DNA from 4 places in the Azospirillum sp. TSH100 genome. Region 2 is predicted to be linked to each of the others. Evidence: riboswitches for the same ligand, from Rfam matches in the RefSeq annotation. Region 2 holds a riboswitch; each other region holds the start of a gene.
What was found. Region 2 has a riboswitch for thiamine pyrophosphate ahead of E6C72_RS10635 (ABC transporter ATP-binding protein). Riboswitches for the same ligand answer to the same signal wherever they lie in the genome.

Region 1 (2,195 bases), on a different replicon from region 2:
AGGGCATAGGCGGCACCCAGCGCCACCCCGTTGACCAGCAGTTGAAGCGCCGCCATCCGCTCACTTCGCCGCAAGCGTCGGGTCGTCGTACCGTTTCACCAGCGCCGGCACGCGGCTGGTCCCGTCATAGCAGACGATGACGGCGGAATGGGCCATGTTGCCCTTGCCATCGGACTTGTAGGTCATGGCGAGGCCCTTGAAGGTCTCGGACGACAGGGCTTTGCGGATGGCGTCGGGCGTGCGGGCGCCGGCCTTCACCGCCTCCAGCACCATGGTCATGCCGTCATACTGGCCGAGCGCGAAGGCGTCCGGCTCCTTGCCGAAGGCGGCGCGGTAGGCGTCGGTGAAGGCCTTGACCTCAGGCGTGCCGCCCGAGATCGGCGAGGCCGCGGTCTCGGCACAGACGCCCTTGAGTTCGGCCGGTTCCAGCAGGGCGGCGGTGCTCGGCTGATGCATGGCGGAACCGGCGACGATCGGCAGGGTCACACCGCCGGACGCCGCCTGCCGCAGCAGCAGCGCGGTCGGGCCGGAATGCAGATGCAGCACCAGCACGTCGGGGTTGGCGGCCAGCGCCTTGGTCAGCACCGGCAGCAGATCCTTGGCCGCCGGGTCCACCCCCTCCTCGAAGACGGGCGTGACGCCCAGCGCCTTGAAGGCGGCGTCGAGATGGGCCTTGCCGCTCTGGCCATAGGCGGTGGTCTGGTAGATGACCGCCGGCTGGCGCTTGCCCAGTTCCTCCACCACATAGCGGGCATGGGCGGCCTTGGTCACGGCGTCACCGGGGAAGAAGCGGAAGACCCAGGGATTGCCCTGCTCGGTGATCGAGGCGGTGCCCGACACGGTGACCAGCGGCAGTTTCAGCTCATTCGCCAGCGGCAGCATCGCCAGCATCTGGGTGCCGAGCATGCTGGCGGCGACCGCGCCGACCGTGCCGCCGCCGGCCGCGCGTTCCAGCGCCGTCACCGCCGCTTCTGGCGAGGTGCCGGTGTCGACGATCTCGGATGCGATGGCCACGCCGGCAGGGGTCTGCTTCAGTGCCAGGACGGCGCCGTTGCGCTGGCTGGTGCCCTCCAGCGACAGGAATCCGGTCAGCGGCACCAGCACCGGGAAGGACAGCGTGTCGTCGGCCCGTGCCGCCGGGGACAGGCAGGTCGATGCCGCCAGCAGGCCGATCAGAAGGGAAAGCGCGCGCCGCATGACCGAAAACTCCTCAACACGCGCCGGCACCGGGGCGACGCGGATGAGACGGGACGTTTTGCAGGCGATCCGTCGGGTTCCGGTCGGCTCCCTTCGCCGGCATGACCCGGATCAGGTTCGATGGGTGTTGTCTCAGCCCGCACAGCCGCCGATCCGGTCTTTGCACAGGCACCCCAGCCTTGAACAGGCGGCGAGAGTGTCGCCGCCGGCCCTGTCCTGTCAAGCACCCAGCCGGCGGCGCGCCACCACCGTTTCACGATGCAGGATGTAGAGCCCGCTGCCGATGATGACCATGGCGCCGGCGATCACCGGCACGGTCGGCAGATCGCCGAACACCAGCCAGCCGAACAGACTGGCCCAGACCATGCCGGTATATTCGAAGGGCGCCACCGCCGCCGGCGGCGCGCGGCGGAAGGCCTGGGTCAGCAGAACCTGCGCTCCGGCGCCGATCGCACCGACCAGCGCCATCAGCCCGAGGGCGAAGACCGTCGGCGCCGTCCAGACCGGGACCGCGAGCGCACCGCTGACCACCGTCGTCGTGAGCAGCAGATAGAGCACGATCGATGCGCTGGTCTCCGTCCGCGACAGGCCGCGCACGGCGAGTGCCGCCAGTGCATAGAACAGGGCGGCGCACAGCCCGACCAGCACCGGCACCAGCGGGGCCCCGGCCGAGGGCTGCGCCATCACGACCACGCCGCCGAAACCGACCACGACAGCGGCCCAACGGCGCCAGCCCACCGGCTCCCCCAGCAGCGGAGCGGACAGTGCGGTGATGAACAGCGGTCCTGCAAAGCTCAGGACATAAACGTCGGCCAGCGGCAGCTCGCGGAAGGCATAGAAGAAGCAGCCCATCGAGATCAGCCCGGCAAAGGCCCGCCAGACATGCCCCCACGGCCGTTGCGTCCGCATTGCCGCAATCCCGCCGCCACGCCAAAGCGTATAGCCGCCCACCAGCAGGAGGGCGACCAGCGAGCGCACGAACATCAGCTGCGGCACCG
Region 2 (2,195 bases):
CCGCACCGATCGGCGCCACGGCGGCGGCGACGCGCACGCCGGACCAGAAGGCGGGCAGGGCCGCCGGCAGGCGGATGCTCCAGAGGATGGCGGCGGGCGAGGCGCCCATGGTGCGGGCAAGGTCGAGCCAGCCGGGATCGGTGCGGCGCAGCCCGTCGAACAGGGCGGTCGTGACCGGGAAATAGATTACGAGAACCGCCATGGCGATCTTCGACGCCATGCCGTAGCCCAGCCAAAGCACCAGCAGTGGTGCCAGGGCGAAGACCGGAATTGCCTGGCTGACCAACAGCAGCGGCATCAGCCAGCGTCTTGCGGTGCGGAAACGCGCCAACACAAGCGCGCTGACCCCGCCGAGCGCCACGCCGGCAACAAGTCCGATCAGGATCTCGGCCAGAGTGGTCAGGCCGTGGGTCCACAGGAGTGGAGCCTGCCGCTGCATGGCATCCGCGACGGCCAGCGGGCTGGGCAGCAGATAGCGCGGCAGGCCGGTGGCCCAAACCAGCGCCTGCCAGCAGGCGACCAGCACCGACAGGGTCACCGCCGCGCGCAGCAGCGCCTTCATTCCGCCAGCCTCCGCAGAAGCTCCGCCTGATGGGCCAACAGCCCGGCATCGTCGACCCGGCGCGGCACCGGGCCGGAGGGCTCCAGCGCCGGACCCATGACGGCCGGACGACCGGTCATCACATGCAGGCGGTCACCGATGCGCAACGCCTCCAGCGGGTCGTGGGTGACCATCAGGACGGTGCGGCCGGCCAGCGTCCCGGCAGCCGTCTCCTGCAGGCGCAGCCGGGTGATGGCGTCCAGCGCGGAGAACGGCTCGTCCATCAGGACCAGCGGCTTGTCCTCCATCAGCGTGCGGGCCAGGGCGACGCGCTGCCGCTGGCCACCAGACAGTGCGGCGGGACGGTCACGCTCCCGCCCCGCCAGTCCGACGCGGTCGAGAAGGGAGCGCGCCTGTTCCACCCGTGTCGGGTCGGGACGACGGTGGCGCAACCGGTCGCCGAGCAGGACATTGTCCAGAACGGTCAACCAAGGCAGCAGTAAATCCTGCTGCGCCATGTAGGCGATGCGGCCGGCCAGCGGCAGCCCGTCCCCGGTGACGACCTCCGTCGGCGGCTCCGGTTCTGCCAGGCCGGCAAGGATGCGCAGCAGCGTGGTCTTGCCGACGCCACTCGGCCCCAGCAGGCAGGTGGTCCGGCCGGCCAGAAGCTCCAGCGTCAGGTCGGAGAACAGCAGCGTGCCGCCATAGGTCAGCCGGGCGCGCGAAATGGTCACCGACAGCGGCGTCATCGCGAGCATCGGGGCGAGCATGGTGGATTGGCGGAAGTGAAAGGGGTGTGGTCCCGCATCACTGATCCCTACGCCGGCATGAACCGGATCAGGTTCCAGGGGTCGTCCCGCAACAGGACCTCTCAGCCGCCCATCGGCTCCCCCCAGTGAAGGCGGCGACTATAGGCGCGGACCATCCGTGACCGCAAGCATTGCCGGAAGCCGCTTCCGGCAGGTGGAAGCTGGCGGCTTGACCGGACCGCCGCAGGGCCTAGTTTCTGACCGGCATCATGGAGTGCACACCCTGACCACGCCCCTTCGCACACCGCTGTTCATCGGCGGCGAGATCTACCGCGGTTCCACCTATGGGCCGAAGCATCCGTTGGCGATCCCGCGCGTCTCGACCGCCATCGATCTCAGCCGTGCCATGGGCTGGCTGCCGGACGAGGTCTATCTCGACACCCATGTGGCGAGCGAACGCGAGTTGGCCCGCTTCCATACCTCCGATTACATAGCGGCACTGAAACGCGCGGAGGCGGAGCAGCGGGTGGATGAGGCCACCGCCGCCCGCCACAATCTGGGCAAGCTGGAAAACCCGGTCTTCGCCGAGATGTACCGGCGGCCCGCCCACAGCAGCGGATCGGCGTTGCAGGCCGCCCGCATCCTGGGTGACCGGCCGGCCGGGCTGGTCTATGCCCCGGCGGCCGGCACCCATCATGCCCGGCGCGACCGCGCCAGCGGCTTCTGCTATTTCAACGCACCGGTGCTGGGGATTCTGGAACTGCTGGACCATGGGCTGGAGCGGGTGCTGTACGTCGATCTCGACGCACACCACGGCGACGGTGTGGAGGAGGCCTTTGCCGACGACGACCGGGTGCTGACGATCTCGATCCACGAGGATGGCCGCTGGCCCTACACCGGCAAGG
Region 3 (2,195 bases), 880 kb from region 2:
AGATCTCGACGATGTCGGCGAAATGATCATAGAGGAAATTTTCGCGGTGATGCGCCAGGCACCATTTGGCGATGATCGAGCCGCCGCGCGAGACGATGCCGGTCACCCGCTTCGCCGTCAGCGGGATGTGGGCCAGCCGCAGGCCGGCATGGATGGTGAAGTAATCGACGCCCTGCTCCGCCTGTTCGATCAGCGTGTCGCGGAACAGCTCCCAGGTCAGATCCTCGGCCTTGCCCTTCACCTTCTCCAGCGCCTGATAGATCGGCACGGTGCCGATGGGAACCGGGGAGTTGCGCAGGATCCATTCGCGGGTCTGGTGGATATCGGCACCGGTGGACAGGTCCATCACGGTGTCGGCCCCCCAGCGGATCGACCAGACCATCTTCTCCACCTCCTCCTCGATCGAGGAGGTCACGGCCGAGTTGCCGATGTTGGCGTTGATCTTGGTCAGGAAATTGCGGCCGATGATCATCGGCTCCGACTCGGGGTGGTTGACGTTGGACGGGATGATCGCCCGCCCGCGCGCCACCTCGTCGCGGACGAATTCCGGGGTGATGAAGTCGGGAATTTCGGCGCCGAAATCCTCGCCGTCGCGGGCGGCTTCCAGCGCCGCGGCGCGGCCGAGATTTTCGCGGACGGCGATGTATTCCATCTCCGCGGTGACGATGCCGGCGCGGGCATAGGCCATCTGGGTCACCGCCCCGCCGCCCTTGGCGCGCAGCACGCCGCCGTCGGTGGTCTCGACATCGCCGCGCGCCAGGATCCAGTCGCGGCGGTGCTTGGCCAAGCCGGCGCGCACATCGATGGCAACCGTTTCGTCGGTGTAGGGTCCGGAGGCATCATAGACGGTCAGCGGCGGCTCGCCGCCCGACAGCGCGATCTCGCGCATGGCAACGCGCAAGTCGGGAAAGCGCGTGCCCGGCACATGGATTTTCCGCGACGACGGCAGCGGGCCGGTCGAAATGCGGATGGCGTTCTCGTTGAAGTCCTTGGGCATTGGGTTTCTCCGTCGGAGTTGGGCGGACAAACCCGGGACTGCGGACGGAGGTGCGGTATCTTCGTGCGGGCCGTGTCCCGGCATGTTTCCCCGGCAGTGCGGGGGCCGATACGGCCGGACGGGGGCGGAAAACCGGCCCGTCACGAGGTCCCTCCCTTCGCCGGTATGACCCGGATCAGGTTCGAAGGGTCACCACGCTGCCGTCTTGCGCGTTGCGCCGTCCGGCCGTTGGTATCTCAGCCCCCTGTCGGGACCCCCCTGGAATGGGCCCATCCTGCCGCCGGCCAGCGGTCGTGTCAAAAGGAAAGCGCGGCGAACGATCCGTCTTCCCCATTGTGGAAACCGATCACATCCAGCGCTTCAGCCGCACATAAATCACCGGCAGCAACGCCGACAGCAGCATCAGCCCCAACGCGCTGGGATAACCGAAGGGCGAGCCGTGTCCCGGCATGTCGGTGAAGTTCATGCCGCCGATGCTGGTGACCAGGATCGGCGGGTAGAGCAGGACGGTCAGGACCGAGACGATCTTGACGATCTCGTTCTGCTCGACATTGATCTGGCCCAGCGCAGTGTCGAGCGCCAGAGCGACCTTGCCGGCCAGGAAGCGGGCATACTGGTCGAGCCCGCGCAGGTCCTGCAGCGTGGTCTTGGCCCAGCGCCGCGTCGCCTTGCCGGCATTCCAACCATCGCCGCGCGCCAGGAAATCGGTCATGCGCGACAGACTGGCGAGGCTGATCCGCGCCTTGCCGATCAGGTGACCGGCATGGCCGATGCGCTTCAGCGTCTGGGCGTCGTCCAGCGTCTCGCCACGCGACCGCAGCTTGCGCCCGCGGAAGAAGCGGCGGTTCAGCGCGTCCAACTCCACCCCGGTCCGCCGCAGCACGACGGAGGTGCGGTCGATCATCCCATCCACCAGCGCCGCCAGCACCAGCTCGCCGCGGGCGGCTGAGACCTGCCCGTGGGTGGCGCGGCGGCGAAAGGCCAGCAGGGCCTGCGGATCGATGTCGTGGATGGTCACCAGCCGCCGCCCGGCCAGCACGAAGCTGACGGTGGCGATGCGCGGCTCATCGGTATCAGCCCAGACCAGCGCCGTGACGGTCATGGTCAGGGCGCCACCAGCCACGCGCAGGCGGCTCGACTCCTCGATCTCCGCCATCTGCTCGCGGGTCGGCAGGCCGGTGCCGATCAACGCTTCCGC
Region 4 (2,195 bases), 940 kb from region 2:
GCCGAGCCGCCGATGAACAGGCAGGGGAAACGGCCGGAGCGGTAGACCGCTTCCATGAACCAGCTTTCGCTGGCCGACAGCCCGTCGATGAAGGTCAGCGCCACCGTGTCGTGGCTGTCGACGGCGAAGGGAACGCGGATGCGGTCGAGTTCGCCGCGGATCGCTTCCACCCGCGCCGGAACGTCGCGGGTCGGGCGGCCGCCGCGCAGGTCGTCGCAATGCAGCGGGACCGTCTGGATGCTGACGCCGGCGAACAGGCGGGGGCTGAAGGATTGCAGCACCACGCTGTCCCAGCGGTCACCGGCCTTGCGGTAGAGCGGCTGGCCTTCCGCCGCGCACAGCTCGCCTGCGGTGGAGACCAGCACCAGCTGGGTCGCCGGCGGCAGGGCGGACCGCACCGCGCGGGTGGTGGCAGCGAAATCGACATGCGGCGACACGAAGCCGACGACCAGCGCCGGAGCGCCGGCGGCGAAATTCAGCCCATCCAGCGCTGCGGCGCCGATCTGCGCGGCCGGCAGGCACAGGCTGCGGATCGGCTGTTCCGCCGGGCCTGCGGCCGGTGCCGCTGGTTCGGACTTGCCGGCCGGATTGCCGACCGAGGTGCCGGAGACGGAGGCGGTCGGAGAGTCCGAACGGAAGAATGACAGCATGCTGGCGAATCCTCGGTCGTCTTTGTTGTTCATTCTGCTTGCCGAAGGCGCCCGTTCCTTGCTGCGAGTGCTCCGGTATGGCTCATTTTGCAGATAATTTTGCTGCGGATTGGTAGAGTTTCTTATCCGGGGGACTCCCTATCGGGCTGTGACATGTGGCCGCAGCGGTGAGGCGGTGAGGCGGGACGGGCGAGACTCGATTCCGCTTGTGGGGCCAGCGAAAGGTTGGCATAAGGCAAGCCATAGGCCTGGGGTGCCGCGCGGTGGTCGCGCGGCTGAGAACACACCCATCGAACCTGTCTGGGTAATTCCAGCGAAGGGAGCCGCCGCATGATCCATGCGCCAGAATTACACTCTTTTTCCGCTTCAGCGTCCGGACTCCGTCCCTCCGTCGCCATCATCGGCGCCGGCTGCATCGGTCTTGCCATCGCCTGGAGGCTGGCGTCGGCCGGCTGCCGGGTCGATTTGTTTGAACGGGGAGAGGCCGGTCGCGGCGCCACCCACGCCGCCGGCGGCATGTTGGCCGCCTGTGTCGAGACCGAACCGGGCGAGGACGGGCTGCTGCCGCTGACCCGCGCCTCGCAGGCGCTGTGGCCGGACTTCGCCCGCGATCTCGAAGCCGCCAGCGGCATGGCCGTCGATCTGCGCAGCGAAGGCACCATGGTCATCGCGCTGACCGCCGACGATGCCGCCAAGGTCCGGTTTCTGCACGGCTTCCAGCGCGACCTGGGCCTGCCGGTGGAGTGGCTGAGCGGTGCCGAGGTGCGGCGGCGCGAGCCCTTCCTTCAGCCCGGCGTCGCCGGTGCGCTGTTCTGCGCCGGCGACCATCAGGTCGACAACCGCAAGGTCGCAGCATCCCTGCGCCGCGCCGCCGAAGCCGTCGGCGCCCGTCTGCACGAGCGGTGCGGCGAGGTGGCTCTGGCGGTGGAGGGCGGGCGCGCCGTCGGTGTGCGGGTGGCCGAAGCGCTGCACCGGGCCGACCGGGTGGTGCTGGCCGCCGGGGCGTGGTCGGCCGGGGTGCCGGGACTGCCGCCCGCCGCGAAGCCGCCGGTGCGGCCGGTGAAGGGGCAGATGGTCTGCCTGCGGATGGACGCCCGTCTGCCGCTGCTGCGCCATGTGGTGTGGACGCCCGGCACCTATCTGATCCCGCGGCTGGACGGCCGGCTGCTGATCGGAGCCACCACGGAGGAGCGCGGCTTCGACGACCGCCTGACCGCCGGCGGCCAGTTCGCCCTGCTGGAAGGGGCATGGCGGGCGCTGCCGGGCATTGCCGAACTGCCGATCGAGGAGGCCTGGGCCGGCTTCCGTCCCGGCAGCCGCGACGACGCGCCGATCCTGGGCGAGAGCGGCATTCCCGGCCTGATCCATGCCACCGGCCACCATCGCAACGGCATCCTGCTGACCCCGGTGACCGCCGACGGCATCGCCCGTCTGGTGCTGACCGGCGAGACCGACCCGCTGCTGCGCCCCTTCGCCGCCGACCGCTTCGTTGCCGCGGGAGCCGCCGCATGAGCGCCGTTTCACGTGAAGCCATCCGCGTCAACG

Region 1: linked by a shared signal. The riboswitch ahead of E6C72_RS17035 (ABC transporter substrate-binding protein) and the one ahead of E6C72_RS10635 (ABC transporter ATP-binding protein) in region 2 are both predicted to bind thiamine pyrophosphate.
Region 3: linked by a shared signal. The riboswitch ahead of thiC (phosphomethylpyrimidine synthase ThiC) and the one ahead of E6C72_RS10635 (ABC transporter ATP-binding protein) in region 2 are both predicted to bind thiamine pyrophosphate.
Region 4: linked by a shared signal. The riboswitch ahead of thiO (glycine oxidase ThiO) and the one ahead of E6C72_RS10635 (ABC transporter ATP-binding protein) in region 2 are both predicted to bind thiamine pyrophosphate.

Annotation. Positions count from the first base shown of each region.
Region 1 covers NZ_CP039635.1:978,712-980,906, reverse strand. Annotated here, with positions in the region: gene E6C72_RS17040 (branched-chain amino acid ABC transporter permease) at 1-56, opposite strand, end outside; gene E6C72_RS17035 (ABC transporter substrate-binding protein) at 61-1,197, opposite strand; TPP riboswitch at 1,269-1,383, opposite strand; gene E6C72_RS17030 (DMT family transporter) at 1,417-2,195, opposite strand, start outside.
Region 2 covers NZ_CP039634.1:2,255,076-2,257,270, reverse strand. Annotated here, with positions in the region: gene E6C72_RS10640 (ABC transporter permease) at 1-562, opposite strand, end outside; gene E6C72_RS10635 (ABC transporter ATP-binding protein) at 559-1,311, opposite strand; TPP riboswitch at 1,338-1,444, opposite strand; gene E6C72_RS10630 (acetoin utilization protein AcuC) at 1,565-2,195, shown strand, end outside.
Region 3 covers NZ_CP039634.1:1,380,062-1,382,256, reverse strand. Annotated here, with positions in the region: gene thiC (phosphomethylpyrimidine synthase ThiC) at 1-997, opposite strand, end outside; TPP riboswitch at 1,133-1,267, opposite strand; gene E6C72_RS06590 (CorA family divalent cation transporter) at 1,344-2,195, opposite strand, start outside.
Region 4 covers NZ_CP039634.1:1,314,804-1,316,998, forward strand. Annotated here, with positions in the region: gene E6C72_RS06265 (methyl-accepting chemotaxis protein) at 1-650, opposite strand, end outside; TPP riboswitch at 890-989, shown strand; gene thiO (glycine oxidase ThiO) at 981-2,162, shown strand; gene thiS (sulfur carrier protein ThiS) at 2,159-2,195, shown strand, end outside.